DNA from 3 places in the Bacillus sp. CIS52 genome. Region 2 is predicted to be linked to each of the others. Evidence: predicted binding sites of a transcription regulator. Region 2 holds the regulator's gene; each other region holds the start of a gene.

Region 1 (7,287 bases), on a different contig from region 2:
CAATCAGCACGAAAAAGAAAATGAAAAAACACACCTATTTGTTTCAAGAAGGAATGGATGCAGAAGAGCTTTATCTGATTCAATCGGGGCTCATTGAAATCGGCAAGCTGACGTCTGACGGAAAAGACCTGACACTTAGAATCTGCCAGAAACACGATATCGTCGGGGAACTGACACTGTTCACAGAAGAGCCGAGGTATATGCTCAGTGCAAAAGTGTTAGAGGACGGCGAGGTGCTCGTCATTAATAAAAACAAGCTGGAAAAGGAATTGATTCAAAACGGTAATTTGACGTTTGAATTTATGAAATGGATGAGCACCCATCTGAGAAAAATCCAGTCTAAGATCAGGGATCTGCTTCTTCACGGCAAAAAAGGGGCGCTCTATTCCACCCTTATCCGTCTGTCAAACAGCTACGGGGTGGAACGAAGCGACGGGATTCTGATTAACATTGTGCTGACAAATCAGGATTTGGCAAAGTTTTGTGCGGCGGCACGGGAAAGTGTCAACCGCATGCTGGGAGATCTGCGCAAACAAGGGGTTATTTCGATAGACGAAACCGGAAAAATTATTTTGCACAAGCGGGACTATTTACGGTGTGAGATTGAATGTGAAAACTGTCCGCTGGAAATCTGTAATATTGACTGAAAAAACAAGGACAGCCGGTGTCCTTGTTTTTCAATTTGTGATACATATACACATGACGGCGAAAAAGAAGCCGGCATTTGAGATTTCCAGAATGCCGATCGTTTTCGCGGGCCAATTTCTCCCGTGAAAAAACCACGCCCGCAAACTGCTGGGGATAAAAGCGAGAAATGCCCAGCCTGCTCCGAGAAGACACGATAAAAAGGGGAGCAGCAAATGATATCCCCATGAACAGTACGCAAATGTTCTGTTTTTTCTCTCCCGGATGACCGACTTCACATAAAAGGAACTTCCGATAAAAAATAAAGCAGATTGAGAGAGAATAAACCAAGCCCAGCCGTCAAGGGTTCCCGTCCCCAGCCAGCAGCTCGCAAGCCCGCCTGAACAAAAGAACAGAACACCTGCCATATCATTCACGAGCGCCCGTTCGTTTTTTTGGCGGGCATAATGCATATGGATAAGAAACAGCGGCAATAAAGAAAGGCCGACCCAGACGAGCTGCGGTTTATGATAGATAGAAATGATCAAAAAGCAGCATGCCGGAAAACCGTAAATAGATATCCACTTTTGATAGGGGTTGAGCCGTTTCTTTTTCAAGGCGAGCGAAACGGGATAAACCGCCAAGTAAAGGAAAAGCCAGCCCAGAAAGAGCGGAATATGCCAAAAAACCGGGCCTCCTTTGACCATGCCGAGTAAAAACGGAATCAGCAGCATCGCCCATGCGCCGTGCTGATTCGGAATCATCACCTTCATCGAAATCCTCCTTTTATATGTCATTATAAATGCAGGCATCCTCCTGATAAGTGATATTCATCATACAAGCTGTGAAATACATCACTGCCGCGCGGGCTCAATCGGGCTACACTAAAGCTATCAATAGCACAGGAGGCTTTCCTATGAATCAGTGTCACTATTTATTATTTCTGAAACAACTTCCTATGTTTAACGAAGTGCCCCTGTCCATTGTCGAAACTTTGCTGAAAAACGGGACGTTTATCAGCGGCTCATCTGATCAGTCCCCATCCTTTCTTCATTCACAATCCGTTTATATTGTATTAAAAGGCAGTATCCGTTTTAAGGACAGCAGGCTGCCTGAAGGATCGCAAACTGTTGCGCTGTGGGAAAAAGGCGATGTGTTTCCGATTGATGAAAAAGGCGGGCATTCTTTATCGCCTTTTATCTCAGTCAATGCCTCACCGGACATTCTGGCACTACATATTCCATATTCCATTTTTAAGCAGATGATGTCTTACCATCCGCGGCTGCAAATGAATTTTTTGGCGATGCTTCAGCAAAATGTCTTTTGTTCCTATCAGTTGTTTTTGAGGTATCTGCATACATCACGCGATGAAAACGCTGAACCCGGTTCTTAAAGAGGACCGGTTTTTTTCTTTGAAAGAAAACGTCCTGCCATGAACGCCGCCGTCTTTCCTGCTCCTTTGTGTGAATGTTTTGTGAAAAAAGCAGAGTGTGTGACATAGTTCACAAGGAAATGCGCTCTCTCTGTTTATAGTGTACGTAGCATCACCTGACTCGGAAGGAGTGAACGATCATGAAGAAAAAGAAAATGAGTCCGCTGTTCAGGAGATTAAACTATTTTTCTCCTATCGAACATCATTCAAATAAACATAGCCAAACCACTAGCGAAGATCGTGATTGGGAGAATGTATACAGAAACAGATGGCAGTACGACAAAGTCGTTCGCTCCACCCACGGCGTCAACTGCACGGGTTCTTGCAGCTGGAATATTTACGTGAAAAACGGAATTGTCACGTGGGAAGGACAAAACTTGAATTATCCATCAACAGGCCCGGATATGCCTGATTTCGAACCGAGAGGCTGTCCGCGGGGCGCCAGTTTTTCGTGGTACATCTACAGCCCGCTCCGTGTGAAATATCCGTACGTGCGCGGTGTGCTGGTCAATTTGTGGCGGGAAGCACTGCAGGCGCATCAAAATCCGCTTGATGCCTGGAAATCAATTGTTGAAAATCCTGAAAAAGCGAAGTCTTATAAACAGGCAAGAGGGAAAGGCGGATTTGTGCGCGCTGAATGGTCTGAGGTGCTGAAGCTGATTTCAGCCTCTCTGCTGTATACAGTCATGAAATACGGGCCTGACCGGAATGTCGGCTTTTCTCCGATTCCGGCGATGTCCATGATCAGCCACGCATCAGGTTCGCGATTCATGTCTTTAATCGGCGGCCCTATGCTCAGTTTCTATGACTGGTATGCGGATCTTCCGCCGGCGTCCCCGCAAATTTGGGGCGACCAGACGGACGTTCCGGAAAGCAGTGATTGGTACAATTCAGGCTATATCATCACATGGGGTTCCAACGTTCCGTTAACGAGAACGCCTGACGCACATTTTTTGGCGGAAGCCCGCTATAAAGGCGCTAAGGTCATTTCGATCAGTCCGGATTTTGCGGAATCCTCAAAGTTCGCCGATGACTGGCTCAGTATCCGCCAAGGGACTGACGGGGCGCTTGCGATGGCAATGGGGCATGTCATTTTGCAGGAATTTTACGTGAATCAAGAGACGGAGCGGTTTATCAAGTATGCGAAGCAATACACGGATTTTCCATTCCTCGTCACTCTGTCAAAAGAAAACGGTGTATACACAGCGGGCCGGTTTCTGCATGCGAAGGACATCGGGCGGCAGACAAAGCATGATCAATGGAAGCCTGCGGTCTGGAATGATCAGACAGGCGCTCTTGCCATACCGCAAGGAACAATGGGTTCCCGCTGGGACGGACGGCAGAAATGGAACCTGCATATGATCGATGAAGACACCGGGGAACCGATTGAACCCCGACTCTCTGTGCTTGGAATGGAGGACGAAATCGGCTCGGTGCGCATTCCGTATTTTTCAAATGACGGAAACAAAGTGCTCAAGCGGGATCTTCCTATTAAAAAATTGGACCTGAACGGCGAAGAGGTGTGTGTCACGACCGTGTTTGACTTGATATTGGCCAATTACGGCGTGAACCGGAGTATCGGCGGACAATCAGCTGTATCCTATGATGATCCTCGTCCGTTTACACCTGCCTGGCAGGAACAGATCACAGGAATTAAAAGAGAAGCCGTTATACAGATTGCCAGGGAGTTTGCTCAAAATGCGATTGATACAGACGGCCGGTCCATGATTATCGTCGGAGCGGGGATTAACCACTGGTTCAATTCCGACACAATCTACCGCGCGGTGTTAAATCTTGTTTTATTGGTAGGCGCACAAGGCGTAAACGGCGGAGGCTGGGCTCATTATGTCGGTCAGGAAAAGCTCCGTCCTGCTGAAGGGTGGCAAACGATCGCAAATGCAAAGGACTGGGAAGGCGTGCCTAAGCTGCAAAACGGCACCTCATTTTTCTACTTTGCGACAGACCAGTGGCGTTACGAAGACCAGCCGATCAGTGACTTGGCTTCACCGATCGCTTCTTCATCCCGCTACAAGCATCACGCCGATTACAATGTGCTGGCGGCGCGATTAGGGTGGCTGCCGTCCTACCCGACTTTCGATAAAAACGGCATTGACCTGTACAAAGAAGCTGAAAAAGCGGGGGCGGAGACACCTGAAGACGTTGGTGTGTATATAGCCTCACAGCTTCAAAACAAAAAGCTGAAATTTGCGATTGAAGATCCTGACAATGAAGCCAATTTCCCAAGGAATCTCTTCGTATGGCGGGCCAATCTGATCTCAAGCTCAGGAAAAGGGCATGAATATTTTCTCAAGCATCTGCTGGGGACGACGAACGGTTTGATGAATGACGACAGCGACAGCATCCGCCCTGAAGAAATTAAATGGCGGGAGCAGGCGCCGGAAGGGAAGCTCGACTTATTAATCAATCTCGATTTTCGAATGGCGGGTACGGCGCTGTATTCCGATATCGTGCTGCCGGCGGCGACATGGTATGAAAAACACGATCTCAGCAGCACGGATATGCATCCGTTCATCCATCCTTTTGCTCCGGCGATCTCGGCACCGTGGGAATCGAAGTCAGACTGGGATATTTTCAAGGCACTGTCAAAAGCCGTTTCCGATCTGGCGGAAGAAGTCGAGATGGAGCCGGTGAAAGAAGTGGTTGCAACGCCGCTCCTCCACGACACGATGCAGGAATTGGCCCAGCCGTTCGGCAAAGTCAATGACTGGAGCAAAGGCGAATGTGAAGCCATTCCGGGAAAAACAATGCCGAACATCCATGTTGTTGAACGGGATTACAAGCACATCTTTCATAAAATGACCGCGCTCGGGCCTTACACCGGTTTAAAACCGAGCGGAACGAAAGGCATGAGCTGGTCGATAGCCGATGAATATGAATCACTCAAAAAGAGACTTGGAGAAATCACCTCGGACAGCGTCGCAAAGGGGTGTCCGAATATAAGTGAAGCGAAGCAGGCGGCGGAAGCGATTTTAACCCTGTCGTCCACCTCCAATGGAAAAGTCGCCGTAAAAGCATGGGAATCACTTGAAAACGTCACCAATCTGGAGCTGAAAGACCTGGCGGAAGAACGGGAGGAAGAATGCTTTACGTTCGAACAAATTACAGCCCAGCCGAAAACGGTCATCACCTCTCCGGCCTTTACCGGCTCAGAAAAAGGGGGACGCAGGTACTCGCCGTTTACGACGAATGTAGAAAAATTAATTCCGTGGCGGACACTGACCGGCAGACAATCTTATTATGTCGATCATGAACTGATGATGGAATTCGGTGAAACGATGGCGACATTTAAACCGATCCTCCAGCATCGCCCGTTTCTAAGCAAACGGCCTGACCAAGAGGGCAAAGAAATCGTCCTTAATTACTTGACGCCGCATAATAAATGGTCCGTCCACAGCATGTATTTTGATTCCCTGCCGATGCTGACGCTGTTCCGCGGCGGGCCGACCGTGTGGATGAATAAAGATGACGCCGCGGATACGGATATCAAAGACAACGATTGGATTGAATGCTTTAACCGAAACGGCGTTGTCGTGGCGAGGGCGGTTTTGTCTCACCGGATTCCTAAAGGAATGGCGTTTATGCACCATGCCCAAGACCGCCATATCAACGTGCCCGGCACAAAACTGACAAATAACCGCGGCGGCACCCATAACAGCCCGACAAGGATTCACGTCAAGCCGACACAGATGATCGGGGGCTACGCCCAGCTCAGCTACGGCTTTAACTATTACGGCCCGACGGGGAACCAGCGCGACCTGAATGTCGTCATCCGCAAGCTAAAGGAGGTCGATTGGCTTGAAGATTAAAGCGCAAATCGGGATGGTCATGAACTTGGATAAATGTATCGGCTGCCACACATGCAGCGTCACCTGCAAAAACACGTGGACAAACCGTTCCGGTGCGGAATATATGTACTTCAATAATGTAGAAACAAAGCCGGGCATCGGCTACCCGAAGCAATGGGAGGACCAGGGCAAATATAAAGGCGGCTGGACATTGAAAAAAGGGAAGCTTGAACTGAAATCCGGCCCGAAAACAAACCGGCTTGCAGGCCTTTTTTATAATCCGAATCAGCCGACGATTGATGATTACTATGAACCTTGGAACTATGATTATGAAACATTAACAAACAGTCCGCAGAAAAAACACCAGCCTGTGGCACGGCCGAAATCGTCACTGACGGGGGATTTCATGAATATCGAATGGGGCCCGAACTGGGAGGATGATCTCGCGGGCGGCCACATTACAGGGCTTGAAGATCCAAACGTTCAAAAAATGGAGGAATCGATCAAAACGGAGTTCGATGAGGTCTTTATGATGTACCTGCCGCGTATTTGCGAACACTGCATCAATCCGGCATGCGTGTCATCCTGTCCGTCCGGCGCCATGTACAAACGCGAAGAAGATGGCATTGTGCTCGTGGATCAAAACGCGTGCCGTTCATGGAGATATTGCGTGTCATCGTGTCCTTATAAAAAAGTCTATTTTAACTGGCAAACGAACAAAGCGGAAAAATGCACACTCTGCTTCCCGCGCTTAGAGGCGGGGCTGCCGACCATCTGCTCCGAGACATGTGTCGGCAGAATCCGCTATCTCGGTGTCATGCTGTATGACGCGGACAAAGTCGAGGAAGCGGCATCTGTTGAAAATGAAAAGGATCTCTACCATTCCCAATTGGACGTTTTTCTTGATCCGAATGATCCTGAGGTTGCCAAACTGGCAAAAGAACAAGGCATCCCGGCTGAATGGATAGAGGCCGCGCAGCAATCGCCAATCTATAAAATGATCATCGATTGGAAGATTGCGCTGCCGCTTCATCCAGAGTACCGCACACTGCCGATGGTTTGGTACATTCCGCCGCTGAGCCCGATTATGAATCTCTTTGAAGGAAAAGGCAGCCAGCAAACAGCGGAAGATATTTTCCCGGCTATCGACCAAATGAGAATTCCGATTGACTATTTGGCGCAGCTATTAACAGCTGGTGATACGGATCATATTCGGTCAACGTTAAAGAAAATGTCTGTCATGCGCCAGTATATGAGAGCAGTCCAGACGAATAAAATCATCGACCCGGCACTGATCTCCAGTGTCGGCTTAACAGAAAAGAAAATTGAAGACATGTACCGGCTACTTGCGATCGCCAAATATGATGACCGCTTTGTGATCCCGAGCAGCCATCGGGAAGAAGTGTCTGATTTATACGCTGAACA
Region 2 (7,287 bases):
GCTCGTTCGTGAGAAAACGGTGATGGCGGAGTATATTACATATTTAAAAAAGAATCATTCCGTGCGGGCGATGCCTGCTGTCAATTCATTGCTGGAGGATTGCGGCATAAAACCGCAGGACCTCACGAAAATAGCGGTGGCGAAAGGACCGGGATCGTACACTGGTGTCAGAATCGGTGTGACGCTGGCGAAGACTTTGGCTTGGTCGCTGAAGCTTCCGATTTCCGCTGTGTCGAGCCTTGAGGTGCTGGCGGCGAACGGACGGCATTTTCAAGGTCTGATCTGCCCGTTATTTGATGCCAGGCGCGGACAGGTGTATACGGGACTTTATGAATATCGGGACGGCCGATTACAATCCGTTCTTCCTGATCAGAATGTGCTTTTGACTGATTGGCTCGGCATGCTGAAAGAAAAAGCGTCACCGGTTTTATTTTTAGGACACGATACAGCCATTCATGAAGAAACCATTCTGCATGAAATGACATCTCAAGCAGTGATAGGAACGGCTGCACAGCATAATCCGCGGCCGTCAGAGCTGGCGTTTTTAGGCTTGGAAAAAGAAGAAGCGGATGTCCACAGCCTTGTTCCGGATTATTTGCGTCTGGCAGAGGCTGAAGCGAAATGGATGGAATCTCAAAAATAGGGTGATGGGGATGAAAACGAAAACGGCGATTCGAAGCATGCGGCCGGAAGATATTGATCAAATTTATGAAATTGAAACAGCATCCTTCACTTCTCCGTGGACGAAGGATTCATTTTATCATGAGCTTTTGGAAAATCCGTATGCGCACTACCTTGTCATTGAAAAGGACGGCTGTCTGGCGGGGTACTGCGGAATCTGGATTATTATAGATGACGCGCAGATTACGAACATAGCCATTAAGCCGGAATACCGGGGCCAATCATTGGGAGAAGCGCTGTTTCGAGCTGCGGTAGAATTGTGCAGAGAAAAAAAGGCAAGGAGGCTCTCTCTCGAAGTCAGGGTCTCGAATCATCCCGCCCAATCCTTATATAAAAAATTCGGTCTTCAGGCCGGAGGAATCAGAAAACAATACTATACAGATAACGGGGAAGATGCGTTATTAATGTGGGTGACATTACATGAGTGAAAAACAAGATATTTATGTATTAGGAATTGAAACAAGCTGTGATGAAACAGCGGCTTCAGTCGTAAAAAACGGTAAAGAAATCGTTTCTAACGTAGTCGCTTCTCAAATTGAAAGCCATAAACGGTTCGGCGGGGTCGTGCCTGAAATTGCGTCCAGACATCATGTGGAGCAGATTACCCTAGTGATTGAGGAAGCTCTTTTAAAAGCGGAGATGGGCTTTGACGATCTTGATGCGATTGCCGTAACGGAAGGACCCGGACTTGTCGGAGCCCTGTTAATCGGAGTCAATGCGGCAAAGGCGTTAAGTTTTGCCCATCAAATACCGTTAGTCGGCGTCCATCACATTGCGGGCCATATTTATGCAAACAGACTGGTAGGGGAGCTTCAGTTCCCGGCGCTTGCTTTGGTTGTGTCGGGCGGACATACGGAATTGGTTTATATGGAAGAGCACGGTTCATTCGAGGTTATCGGAGAAACGCTGGACGATGCCGCAGGCGAAGCTTACGACAAAGTGGCGAGAACGATGGGGCTTCCTTATCCGGGAGGACCGCAGATCGATAAGCTGGCTGCTGTGGGAACGGATTCCATTCCGCTTCCGCGTGCGTGGCTGGATGAGGGATCTTACAATTTCAGCTTCAGCGGGCTGAAATCAGCCGTGATTAACACGCTCCATAACGCCTCGCAAAAAAATGAGGTGATTCCTCCTGAGGATCTTGCCGCGAGCTTTCAGCAGAGTGTCATTGATGTACTGACGGCAAAAACCTCTAAGGCCGCGAAAGAATATGGGGTTAAACAAGTGCTGCTTGCGGGAGGCGTAGCCGCCAACAAAGGGCTGAGAGCCGCTCTGCAGCAGGAATTCAGCCATCCGGGAGATCCTGAGCTTGTTATCCCGCCGCTTTCTTTATGTACGGACAATGCAGCGATGATTGCGGCTGCCGGAACCGTTGCTTTTGAAAAGGGAATCCGGGGTTCATATGATATGAATGGACAGCCCGGCTTGGAATTAACATCTTTTGATCGTCTCACGTTGTAAAACGTGAGGCTTTTTTTAATTTATTAACAGATAATTCTAACATATCCACAGGATTGTGAATATATTCAGAAATCCAGGCTGGATAAGGGTCTATAAGTTGTTAGTAAAGTGGATAAAGTCAGAAAATTTTGTGGATAGTGTGTATAAAGCGCTTACTTAAATAGCAGGCAAGGAGAAAAGCTGTGGATAAAAAAGCACCCCTTAAAGAGGTGCTTGACTTTTTCTATTCTTCTGAGGAGAGTTCTTCCCACTCCGCTAATAATCGTTCCAGCTCTTGATTCAGAGCTTCGTTCTCTGTGTGAATGGTCTGTACCTTTTCATGATCCTGATACACGTCAGGGTCGCACAGCAGCTCCTCATTGGCGCTGATTTTCTCTTCGGCGGATGAGACGGCTGCTTCGATTTCTTCAATGCGTCTCAGGCGCTGACGTTCTTTCTTTTTCCATTCTTTTTCTTCCTCGTATGTTCTTTTCGTGTCCTGTTTGACCTTGCCGGCAGGCTGTGCTTGCTCTTTTTCCTGCCGTTTCATTTCTTCCAATTCCAGCTGCTGGGCTTTTTTCTCGGTGTAATAGTCATAGTCACCCAAATATTCTTCGGCATGATCCGGAGACAGCTCCAGCACCCTTGTGGCGATCCTGTTAATAAAGTAGCGGTCATGCGATACAAATAACAGCGTTCCCGGATAGTCGATCAGGGCGTTTTCCAGCACTTCTTTACTGTCCAGATCAAGGTGGTTTGTCGGTTCATCAAGGATGAGAAAGTTTGCTTTTTGCAGCATCAGCTTGGCAAGCGCGACTCTTGCTTTCTCACCGCCGCTTAGAGAACGGACAGGTTTCAGGACATCGTCTCCGCTGAACAGAAAGTTGCCGAGGCATGTCCTGATCTCTTTTTCCGGCATGTCCGGATATTCATCCCACAGCTCGTCCAAGACGCGTTTAGATGAGGTCAGTTCGGCCTGCTCCTGATCATAATAGCCGATTGTGACATTGGAACCGTACGTGATCGACCCGGATTTCGGACTGAGCGTATTGATTATGGCTTTCAGCAGGGTTGACTTGCCGATCCCGTTCGGTCCGACGAGGGCGGCGCTTTCCCCTCTTGTAATGCCGAAGGTCAGGTTTTTCAAAAGCGGCGGCTGGCCGTCATAGCTGATGGAAACATCCTGTACGCGAAGGACGTCGTTTCCGCTCTGTTTTGTAATGTCAAAACGGAAGGCGGCTGATTTTTCATCACCGAGCGGCTTTGCCATGACGTCCATCCGTTCAAGCTGCTTTCGTCTGCTCTGGGCTCTTTTCGTTGTTGATGCTCTGGCCAGATTTCGGTCGACAAAATCTTGGAGCTTGGCGATTTCGTCCTGCTGTTTTTCATACAGCTTCAGGTTTTTCTCATACTGCTCAGCTTTTTGTTCTAAATAGGCGCTGTAGTTGCCGAGGTATTTTTTGCTTTCTGTCCGTGAGACCTCGTACACTTGGCTGACGACTTTATCAAGGAAATATCTGTCGTGGGAGACAATCAGGATGGCGCCTGAATATCCCTGTAAATAATGCTCAAGCCATGTAAGCGTGTCGATGTCGAGATGGTTCGTCGGTTCATCCAAAATAAGCAGATCAGGCTGGGTCAGAAGCAGCTTGCCGAGTGCAAGCCTTGTTTTCTGGCCGCCGCTCAGGCTTTGCACTTTCACGGAATCGTCAAATTTCCCGAAACCGAGGCCGTGAAGGATGGATCGGACGTCCGCTTCATACTGATAGCCGCCTTTATCCTTGAAGTCCTGCTGAAGCCTGTCATAGGTTTTCATCAGCGTCTCAAGCTCCGCGGGGGCGGCCGTAGCCATCTTTTCTTCAATAGAACGCATTTCTTTTTCCATTGCTTTCAGGAAATCAAAAACACTCAGCAGTTCTTCTTTTATGGTAAGCTGGGATTCCAAGCCTGTGTGCTGGGCAAGATATCCCATCGTTAATTCTTTCGGTTTGATTAATTCACCCTTTTCATATGAAAGGTGACCTGCGATAATTTTAAGGAGAGTTGATTTGCCGGCTCCGTTTCTGCCTACAATGGCGATGCGATCCCGAGATCTGACTTCAAGCTTTATATTGTTTAAAATAGGATCAGCGCCAAAAGATTTGGACAGCTGATTAATTTGTAAGATCATCATATTATTTCACCTCTGTTATAATAAGTTAAGTGTAGCTTATCAACCTGCTGTCAGCAAACAATACATCAGAATTGGAACATTATAGGATAAGACATCAGGGAGAAAATAGTGTATGATCAGAAGTAAGGAGAGTTTAAATATGAATGGATTTTCTCATTTTAATGAAGAAGGCCGTGCCCGCATGGTGGATATAAGCGATAAATCTTCAACAGTCCGTACTGCCGCTGCGATATCCAGCGTACACATGAAGCATGACGTGTACAGCAGAATCAAAAACCGCGAGATCGGAAAAGGAGACGTACTGGCTGTCGCACAGGTGGCCGGAATCATGGCTGCAAAGCAGACCTCAGCGATTATCCCGATGTGCCACCCGCTTTCTTTAAGCAGCGTCGACATTTCATTCGGCTGGGAGGAAAAGGATTCCGAAGCCGTTCTTCATATACAGGCAAGCGTAAAAACGAAAGGGAGTACAGGTGTGGAAATGGAAGCGCTAACTTCCGCTTCAGTCTGCGCTTTGACCGTTTATGACATGTGCAAGGCGCTGGATAAAGGAATGGTCATCGGCCCGACCTGCCTCATGGAAAAAACGGGAGGCAAAAACGGTGATTTTAAAAGAGATGCATCTGAGTATAAAGTGGAGGACCAATCATGAACAAGGATCAATCAAAAATTCCGCAGGCGACAGCAAAACGGCTGCCGCTTTATTACCGCTTTTTAAAGAATTTACACGCGTCAGGAAAGCAGCGCGTTTCATCTGCTGAACTGAGCGATGCGGTAAAAGTCGATTCGGCCACGATCCGCCGGGATTTTTCCTATTTCGGGGCGCTCGGCAAAAAAGGATACGGCTATAATGTGGATTACCTGCTGTCATTTTTCAGAAAAACATTGGATCAGGATGAAACGACGAACGTCATTTTGATCGGTGTCGGGAATTTAGGGACGGCGTTTCTTCACTATAATTTCACAAAAAATAATAACACAAAAATATCTATGGCTTTTGATGTGAATCAGAGTAAAATAGGAACTGAGGTAGGCGGTGTGCCTGTCTATGATCTTAATGATTTAGAACTTCACATTAAGGATGAACCCGTGGCGATTCTTACCGTTCCGGCGGTTGCCGCGCAGTCAATCACCGATCGGCTCGTGTCGCTCGGAATCAAGGGGATCCTTAACTTTACGCCGGCCCGTTTGAATGTGCCGGATCACATTCGAATTCATCATATAGATTTAGCTGTAGAGCTTCAATCATTGGTTTATTTCTTAAAGCATTATTCTGTTTTGGAAGAAATTGAATAACGAAAGGAGGAGCTGCACATGATCGGTCCTGGAAGCCTGGCTGTTATCGGTGTGGTGGCGGTGATTATTTTCGGTCCGAAGAAGCTTCCCGAGTTAGGAAAAGCCGCGGGGGACACGCTTCGTGAATTTAAGAACGCCACTAAGGGATTAGCCGGTGAAGAAGAGGAAAAAAAGAAAGAAGAACAGTAAGATAGGATGACGCGTATGAGAGTGAATCAAATGACGCTTGTGGAGCATATTGCCGAACTTCGGAAACGATTGCTGATTGTGGCGTTATCCTTTACGGTTTTCTTTATTGCCGGCTTTTTTCTGGCAAAACCTATCATTGTGTATCTTCAAAAAGCCGATGAAGTAAAAGAGCTCACCCTTAATGCTTTTAACCTGACGGATCCGCTGTTTATCTTTTTGCAGTTCGCGTTTATTATCGGCATCATTTTGACTTCGCCGATTATTCTCTATCAGATTTGGGCGTTTGTCAGCCCGGGGCTGTATGAGAAGGAGCGCAAAGTAACACTCAGCTATATTCCGATTTCGATCGTGCTGTTTGTCGGCGGTGTGTCATTTTCTTATTATATTTTATTTCCGCTGGTCGTTGATTTTATGAAGCGGGTCTCGAATGACTTGGATGTCAATCAGGTGATCGGAATCAGCGAGTACTTTCATTTTCTGCTGCAGCTGACAATTCCGTTCGGGCTGCTGTTTCAGATGCCGGTGCTGATCATGTTTTTAACGAGGCTCGGGGTTGTCACGCCGATGTTTTTATCGAAGATCAGGAAGTACGCGTATTTTGTGCTGCTCGTGATCGCCGCGATGATTGCGCCGCCTGAGCTGCTGTCTCACTTGATGATTACGATTCCGCTTTGCATTTTATATGAGATCAGTATCCTGATCTCAAAAGCGGCGTACCGGAAAAGGCAGACCGGCAGCAGTGAATCCGATCAGGACGTATCAGCATAAAAAAAGCCATTTCTCCATGATGAGAAATGGCTTTTCTTTTATTTTTGATTTTTCTTCACTTTAAATGAGAAAGCGAACATTTTAAACGAGATGCTGATATTATAAGCGGCGAAAACCATCAGCAGTATGGAATAAAAAGACCACATGCTTCCCGGCGAGCTTGCGGCCAAATACGTAAAGATACAGCCGACTGCGAAATAAATCAAGCCCCAAGTCATTGGGTTCCTCATACAAACAATCCTCCAATAATTAATTGCATTTGTTCACTATGCTGTTCAATATATTTTTGGGCGGGGCCGAGCTGCATGACCACGACAATGGTATTCATCATGACATGGGCGAATATCGGCACAATAATCCGTTTCGTCTGCACATACAAGAACGCAAAGGTAAAGCCCATAGCCGTATATAGCAGCAGGTGTGTGAGGTCCTGATGCACAATGCCGAAAATGACGGAACTGATCAGTCCGGCGAAAAAGAAATTCGTTTTTTCATATAATACACCGAAGATGATCTTCCGGAAAATGATTTCTTCAAGAATCGGCCCGACGATAGAAGAAACGATAATCATGAGCGGCATGGCTTTAATAATGTTGAGAATGGCTTTCGTGTTTTCAGAACCGCTGTTCACGTGAAAGACATACTGCTCAATCATTCCGGCGATACCCTGAGAAAATAAAGCGAGCCATATTCCCGCGACCGCCCAGAGAACGGACATGCCGGCGGATGCTTTCTTCCCG
Region 3 (7,287 bases), on a different contig from region 2:
AAAAGCCTAAGCTTCCCTGCTGAATTTTTTTAATTGCCAGTGTTCCGTGAAAAGGGATGGATACGTTAAGGCGCTGAGTATGATACATGTAAGAAGAGCGGAGGCCATCGTTGTAAAAACGATCAACAGCTGAAAGCGCACCGCCTGTATCGGATCAGCCCCTGCTAAAATCTGTCCCGTCATCATGCCGGGAAGCTGAACGAGACCTAATGTTTTCTGGCTTTCCAGTGTCGGTATCATACTGAGTTTCATACTGGACGTCAATATATGGCGGACTGCCTGCTTAGGCGTTCCGCCGAGAGAGAGAATCAGCTGAATTTCTTCCTTCCGCAGATCCGCTTCCGAACTGAGCCGGTTTAAAAACAGGCTTGAAAGCACCATGGAGTTTCCGATGACCATGCCGCTTATCGGAATGACATATCTTGAAGTAAACGGAATGATATGAAGGGCCAGTAAAATTCCCTGTGTCACGATTTCCACAATAGCCAGTGTCAGATAAACGCGCCAAAATGAACCGATCCGCATTTTTTTCCGTTTGGCGACATTATGCGAAGCGGCCGTGAGCATAAGAAGCACCATGAGTAGGATAAACACCGGGTGATCACCGTGGAAAATCAGCGACAGCACATAGCCGATGATGAGAAGCTGAATGACGGCCCTGACGGTTGCGATGATCATATCTTTTTCTACGCCGGCTTTAAAAGATTTAGACAGGAATAAAGCGATAATGACAAATACACTTGTAAATAACAGAGAAAGATAATCCATATCAGCACCCGCTCCCTTGTAAAAGCGCCCGGGCCTTTTCGTGTTTCGGTTCTTTAAAGAACGTTTTCGTTTCCGCGATCTCTAAAAGCCTGCCCTCGGCCATAAACCACACCGTATCGGATATCCGTTCCGCTTGTTCAAGATTATGAGTGATCCACAGGATCGTCAGCTGTTTTTGCCGATGGAGCTTTGTAATCAGCTTTTCGATGATGAGAACAGATGCGGGGTCCAGGGCCGATGTAATTTCATCGAGAAGCAGGATAGACGGCAGGCTGGCGAGGGTTCTCGCCAACGAGAGCTTCTGCCGCTGTCCGCCGGATAATTCTTTTGCATCCTGATCCAGAAGCCCGTGCGGAAGATCAGTGAAGTCTGCGAGCTCTTCAGGCGTATAGTGCTGTGTCCCGTGAAGTTTTTCTGCGAGCAGAAGGTTGTCCCGCACTGTGCCGTCGATGACGGGAGCTGACTGGAATGCAAGGCCCGCGGTTTTTCTGAGCTCTCTGATGTCCCAGCGCCTTATTTCTTTTCCGAATACAAGCACTTCGCCTTCATCAGGTGTATTCATCAGATTGCACAGTGACAGCAGTGTGCTTTTCCCCGCGCCGGACGGCCCTATCAACGCCGTAATAGAGCCTTTTTGGATATGTCCGGTTACCTGGTTGAGGACATCAAAGGACGTATTGTTTTGTTTATAGCGTTTGCCGGCCGACAGAAAAGATATTGCCGGAATTTCTTCTTTCATACAGGATGACACCTTTCGTAAAAAAAATCAGGAACCGGTGAGATCGGCTGCCGTTTGTTCCGCCGTTTTCGGGTCTGTCTGCCGTGAAGCGAATGTATGCATGACCATTCCCGCAATAATAATGAACAGTCCGGCAAACGAAAGAAGTGACGGAAACGCTGCAGATAAAAAGACGATCTCGCCGATCAGCGCAAACAGAACCTCTCCGGATTGCGTCGCTTCAACAGCAGCGAGCTTCTGCGGCTCATTCCTCACCATATCGGTGGCGCGGAAAAATAACACTGTCGCGATAACACCCGAGCTGAGCGCGACGATAAAAGATTGAAATGTCTGCCCCATTGACGGAAGCCCGTCTCTGTGCCAGCCGAAAGCGGCGATCAGAAGCCAAAACGGAAGGCTTGCGAGCGTCATGCCGAGCACGCGCTGAAACGTGTCGAGTTTACCGCCGTATTGCTCCAGCATTTTTCGATTGCCGAGCGGATAGGCAAATGCAGCGATGACGACCGGCACAACACTGAATAGTATCGTGCGCCCGGACAGAGAGCCCGCATGCTGAAGCTGAATCAGGCCTGCTCCGATCAGGATGATGACGGAAGTAACCAGCGAAATCAGCGGGATCTTTTGTCTGACGGGAACCGGGCCCGCCGGTGAATCTTTTGTTTCATAGAAAAACGGCGACAGGAGCACACCCGCGACAATTGTAACCTGCCACGTGCCGGCGATCAGCCAGCCCGGCCCGTATGCCGCCGCAAAGGTAATCGGGGCATAAAAAAGCACGAAGCCGGTAAAGCTCCACTTCAGCCAAAAAAACGGTTTTTTCCGGATTTCATGCCAGAGCGGCACCCATTTTCCTTTCGCATAAACGATCAGAAATAAAAACGGAACCATAAAAAGAAAACGCAGGGAAGAGCTCCACATCCAGTTTCCGCCGGAAAGCTCCATCGCCCTGTTTAAAATAAATGTGACTGCAAAAAACAGAGATGCCAATATTCCGAATATGATGGCTTTCATGAAATCCCTCATTTTGACACATATTTTTTTATACTATACTATTCACCGGCAGGCTTCGCAATGGAATATGTGAAAATAGCGTTTTAACAACTGATGAATGGGAAACAGACATATACGGAGGTGAACACAATGCAGAAAGAGGATATTGAAGTTCTTTATTTTGAAGATGACGGCCGCATTCCGAATAATCCGAATCTCCCGCTTGTCATTTATAAAGCGGTATTTAATGAAGAAACGGTACAGAAAGCGGAATCCGTCCTCCGCCGGCACGATTGGTCGAACAGCTGGAGGGGCGGAGTATTTCCGTATCACCATTTTCACAGCACCACCCACGAAGTTCTCGTCGCGGTAAAAGGAAACGCGGTTTTGAGGTTCGGCGGGGAACAAGGCGCAGACGCCGTTCTTCAAACTGGAGACGCAGCGGTCATTCCGGCCGGCACCGGACATAAAAAACTGTCGGCCAGTTCTGATTTCACCGTGATCGGGGCTTATCCGGGCGGCCGGCAGTACGATACAAAAACGGAGAAAAATGATAGAACTTCAGAAGAAATCAGCCGTGTCCCGCTCCCGGAATATGATCCCTTTACGGGAAAAACGGGCCCGCTTATAAAATTGTGGGAGAAATGACAGGGGAAAAGCGGATGGTCTGTAAAAAAATAGCCTAAAAGAAACGTTATTACACCCCCGCCATATAAATAATTTCATAAACGAAACAATTCACGTTCAAATTTTGTTCAAAAAGTGTTATTATATAAGAGTAATTCAAATTGGGGTTTTTTATGTTTGCTATTTTCAGAGAGGAAAAAGAAATTTTGACTTATTCAATTGTTTTTGTTGATATAAAAATAATACTGAATATGGCAAAGTGAAAAACTGGGTAGTAAACATTTATTTTTGCAACTGATTGTGCACGGATTCACAATCTTGCTTTTTCATGCTTTTCTGCATGAGAGGGGAAAGGCTACCCTTTCCAAAAAAATCAGCACACTGCTTATAGTAAAGGAGAATCGGATATGCCAGAAACAATCGATCAAACAAATGCATCTGTCAGCCAAGGCCAACGCGATCTTATTGATCAGCTGCTAAAACCTGAAGTTCAAGAATCACTGACTGTTTTAGTGGATCAGCTACCAAAACTGACTGAGTTAGTAAATATTTTAACGAAGTCTTATGATTTTGCACAGTCTGTAGCGACAGACGAAGTATTGAAGAGCGATACAGTGGGTGCGCTTACAGAAATTCTTGAGCCTGTGAAAGAAACAGCGAAAGACATTGCGGCTACTGCGATCGAAGCAAAAGACCGCGCGGATGCAAGCAATGACACGATCGGACTTTTCGGCCTGCTGCGCATGCTGAAAGATCCTCAAGCGCAAAAGCTGTTCCGTTTTGCTAACAGCTATCTTGAAATCATGAACGAAAAACAAAAATAATCTCAGATTCAAATTGATATAAAGGACGGAGGATATACGATGTCAAAACATATTGTCATTTTAGGCGCTGGTTACGGCGGAGTTCTTTCTGCTTTAACCGTTCGCAAACATTACAGTAAAGATGAAGCACGCGTAACCGTTGTGAACAAATACCCGACTCACCAAATTATTACGGAACTGCACCGCCTTGCAGCCGGCAACGTGTCTGAACAGGCTGTTGCTATGCCGCTTGAAAAACTTCTTAAAGGAAAAGACGTTGACATTAAAATCGCAGAAGTCAATTCTTTCTCAGTTGATAAAAAAGAAGTCGCCCTTTCTGACGGTTCTAAGCTGACTTATGACGCGCTTGTTGTCGGACTTGGTTCAGTTACGGCTTATTTCGGCATTCCTGGACTCGAAGAAAACAGCATGGTGCTCAAATCTGCTGCGGATGCCAACAAAGTATACAAACACGTGGAAGACCGTGTGCGTGAATACTCTAAAACGAAAAACGAAGCTGATGCAACGATTCTTATCGGCGGCGGCGGCTTAACAGGCGTTGAGCTTGTCGGTGAGCTTGCTGACATCATGCCGAACCTTACGAAAAAATACGGCGTAGACCATAAAGAAATCAAACTGAAACTAGTTGAAGCAGGTCCGAAAATTCTTCCTGTTCTTCCTGATGATCTTATCGAACGCGCGACAAAAAGTCTTGAAAAACGCGGTGTTGAGTTCTTAACAGGTCTTCCTGTTACAAACGTGGAAGGAAACGTCATTGATCTGAAAGACGGTTCAAAAGTCGTTGCCAACACATTTGTATGGACAGGCGGCGTACAAGGCAACCCGTTAGTCGGCGAATCAGGTCTTGAAGTGAACCGCGGCCGCGCGACTGTTAATGATTTCTTACAATCTACTTCTCACGAAGATGTATTTGTTGTCGGAGACAGCGCAGTATACTTTGCGCCGGACGGCCGTCCATACCCGCCTACAGCGCAGATCGCATGGCAGATGGGTGAACTTGTCGGTTACAACCTGTTCGCTTACTTAGAAGGAAAAACGCTTGAAACATTCAAGCCTGTAAACTCTGGTACGCTTGCAAGTCTCGGACGTAAAGACGCGGTTGCCATCATCGGAGCGAACTCTACTCCGCTGAAAGGTCTTCCGGCATCTTTAATGAAAGAAGCAAGTAACGTACGTTATTTAACACATATCAAAGGATTATTCAGCCTGGCTTACTAATCCTTCAAATGACACTGCCGACTTTCTCGGCAGTGTTTTTTTATGTCTAAATGTTAACGTGAACAGTCAGCACCGCGGCTGATGCGCTGAATTTCTGTCTTCCGTCATCAGGATTTCTTTCAGGCATCGGACTGATCAATACCGGCTATATCCCGAATACATCTCGACGAAAGGCACGTTAATCGGGATTATAGGCTCCTTTTGCTGTGCGCCATGCTGATTATCGGTATGATGGATAAGCTGATAGACAGGCAGCATGCCGGGTCCGTTCAGGACTTACATCATGCAAAACCTCAACTTTAGTGATTTTATGGACTGTCCGTTAATGGTACAATAGAAATAAATGACAGTATACAGGGAGAAAGGAAAACCGATGGTAACCATAAAAGATATCGCAAAACTCGCCAACGTATCCCATACAACGGTATCCCGGGCACTGAACGGCAGCCCCTACATTAAAGAGCATACAAAACAGAAGATATTAGAGCTCGCTTCACAGCTGAATTACACACCGAATGTAAATGCAAAAAGCCTTGCCATGCAAAAGTCCCATACGATCGGACTGTTTTTTACAAGCATCACAAACGGAACTTCACACAGCTTTTTTTCCGATACGATCAAAGGAGTAAACCGCACAATCAGCGAGGATTACAGTTTGTTCGTCCGCGCGATTGACGACCTGAAAAGCTTTGAAACCATTACGCCCATGAGATATGACGGAATCATCTTAATGAGCCAAAGCGACAGTGATAATTCCTTTATTTATCATATCCGTGAGAAAAACATCCCGCTCGTCGTGCTGAACCGGGACATTGATGACCGGAGCATCACGAATATCCTGTCAAACGATAAAGAAGGCTCCAGACAGGCGGTTGACTGCCTGATCGCAAACGGACACAGAGATATCGCGATCATTGAGGGAAAAGAAGGATTCAGGTCAACTTCTCAGCGGAAAGAAGGCTATTTGTCATCTTTAATTGATCATTCTATTCCGATTAAGCAAGAATACAGTGTAAAAGGCAACTACGATATGGAGAGCGGCAGTCAGGCGATGGAAAAACTCTTGGCGCTTCAATCACCGCCTACCGCTGTTTTTTGTTCAAATGATGATATGGCGATCGGAGCGATGAACGCCATTTTCGCCAAAGGTCTGAACGTTCCCGAAGACATATCCGTCATTGGGTTTGATGACATCGGCATTTCACAATACATGACGCCGAGGCTTTCGACCGTAAAACGCCCGGTTGAAAAAATCAGTATCCTCGGCGCAGAGAAGATTCTGGCGCTTATCGCTGATCCGAATACGGCGGCGAGAAAAATATATGAAAACACTGAGGTGATGATAAGAGATTCAATCAAAAAACTCACATAAACTGCCCCGTCTGAATATCCGGGTTTTTTTATACGGAAAAATGTTAACGTGTGCATAAATACAGCAGGAGGCGGACAGCTTGCGGCAGATACATTCAATATCCTGAAAAAGTCCTTCAGTTCGGTGAAGGCCATTTCTTGCGGGCTTTATCAGTCCGGCAGATCGATCAATTGAATCAATTGACGGACTTTAACGAGAAGCATAGCCGCCGTACAGCCGAGAGGCTCTGAGAAAATCAAATATTAAAATGAGCAGGACGGTATTTACGCTTCTTTTGCAGGGAATAAAGGACGGGAAACCGGCTGTAGAACTCATGATTGTCAAATCCATCAGCCGCGGCATTGATCTTTTATCTGATTATGATTCATTTAAACGGCTGGCAGCACATTGCATTGGAAGAGGCTTTATACATCATTCAAGCGGCAAGCGCAGAATTCACCAATAATAAAAAATGATTTCCGGGAGCTTGCGATTTTTAAGTCCGGTGTGACGTTATAAGAGAAAAGGCGATCCGTGAAAGGGTTGCTTTTTTATTTTGGAAATGAATTGTGAAAGTGGGATGTGCGAAAATGCAGGCAGAGGAAAAATGTTACTGCATACTTGATTAAGTTATAATTTGGAATGACGCTGTAAAGAGCAATCAAAACGGAATGGTTTTTAATAGCGACATTTTTTCTGCTGCAATAAACCTCGTAACGTTTCATTTCTGGTAATGAAAATGTCCGGTCGCAATCGTCTTATCTTTTTCC

What was found. Region 2 encodes Rex, which represses fermentation and respiration genes when NADH is low (regulators of the CRP and FNR family bind a similar motif). Its sites were predicted from a motif close to TTGTGAAATATTTCACAA; they were not measured.
Region 1: the regulator Rex is predicted to act here: its motif matches at 1,467-1,484, upstream of ACH32G_RS06545 (YwiC-like family protein).
Region 3: the regulator Rex is predicted to act here: its motif matches at 3,423-3,440, upstream of ACH32G_RS03160 (DUF1641 domain-containing protein).

The regions. Positions count from the first base shown of each region.
Region 1 is NZ_JBIUFR010000001.1:1,367,073-1,374,359, forward strand. Features, by position in the region: gene fnr (fumarate/nitrate reduction transcriptional regulator Fnr) at 1-647, shown strand, start outside; gene ACH32G_RS06545 (YwiC-like family protein) at 678-1,397, opposite strand; gene ACH32G_RS06550 (Crp/Fnr family transcriptional regulator) at 1,541-2,017, shown strand; gene ACH32G_RS06555 (nitrate reductase subunit alpha) at 2,197-5,883, shown strand; gene narH (nitrate reductase subunit beta) at 5,873-7,287, shown strand, end outside.
Region 2 is NZ_JBIUFR010000004.1:264,118-271,404, reverse strand. Features, by position in the region: gene tsaB (tRNA (adenosine(37)-N6)-threonylcarbamoyltransferase complex dimerization subunit type 1 TsaB) at 1-643, shown strand, start outside; gene rimI (ribosomal protein S18-alanine N-acetyltransferase) at 654-1,109, shown strand; gene tsaD (tRNA (adenosine(37)-N6)-threonylcarbamoyltransferase complex transferase subunit TsaD) at 1,102-2,142, shown strand; gene ACH32G_RS15795 (ABC-F family ATP-binding cassette domain-containing protein) at 2,366-4,294, opposite strand; gene moaC (cyclic pyranopterin monophosphate synthase MoaC) at 4,434-4,946, shown strand; gene ACH32G_RS15785 (redox-sensing transcriptional repressor Rex) at 4,943-5,590, shown strand; gene ACH32G_RS15780 (twin-arginine translocase TatA/TatE family subunit) at 5,609-5,779, shown strand; gene tatC (twin-arginine translocase subunit TatC) at 5,786-6,547, shown strand; gene ACH32G_RS15770 (YdiK family protein) at 6,586-6,777, opposite strand; gene ACH32G_RS15765 (CPBP family intramembrane glutamic endopeptidase) at 6,774-7,287, opposite strand, start outside.
Region 3 is NZ_JBIUFR010000001.1:720,787-728,073, reverse strand. Features, by position in the region: gene ACH32G_RS03180 (ABC transporter permease) at 7-768, opposite strand; gene ACH32G_RS03175 (ABC transporter ATP-binding protein) at 770-1,507, opposite strand; gene ACH32G_RS03170 (DMT family transporter) at 1,535-2,518, opposite strand; gene ACH32G_RS03165 (cupin domain-containing protein) at 2,648-3,145, shown strand; gene ACH32G_RS03160 (DUF1641 domain-containing protein) at 3,532-3,948, shown strand; gene ACH32G_RS03155 (NAD(P)/FAD-dependent oxidoreductase) at 3,988-5,166, shown strand; partial or broken gene ACH32G_RS03150 (MFS transporter) at 5,274-5,469, shown strand; gene ACH32G_RS03145 (LacI family DNA-binding transcriptional regulator) at 5,540-6,538, shown strand; partial or broken gene ACH32G_RS03140 (tagaturonate reductase) at 6,589-6,923, shown strand; gene ACH32G_RS03135 (hypothetical protein) at 6,856-6,993, shown strand.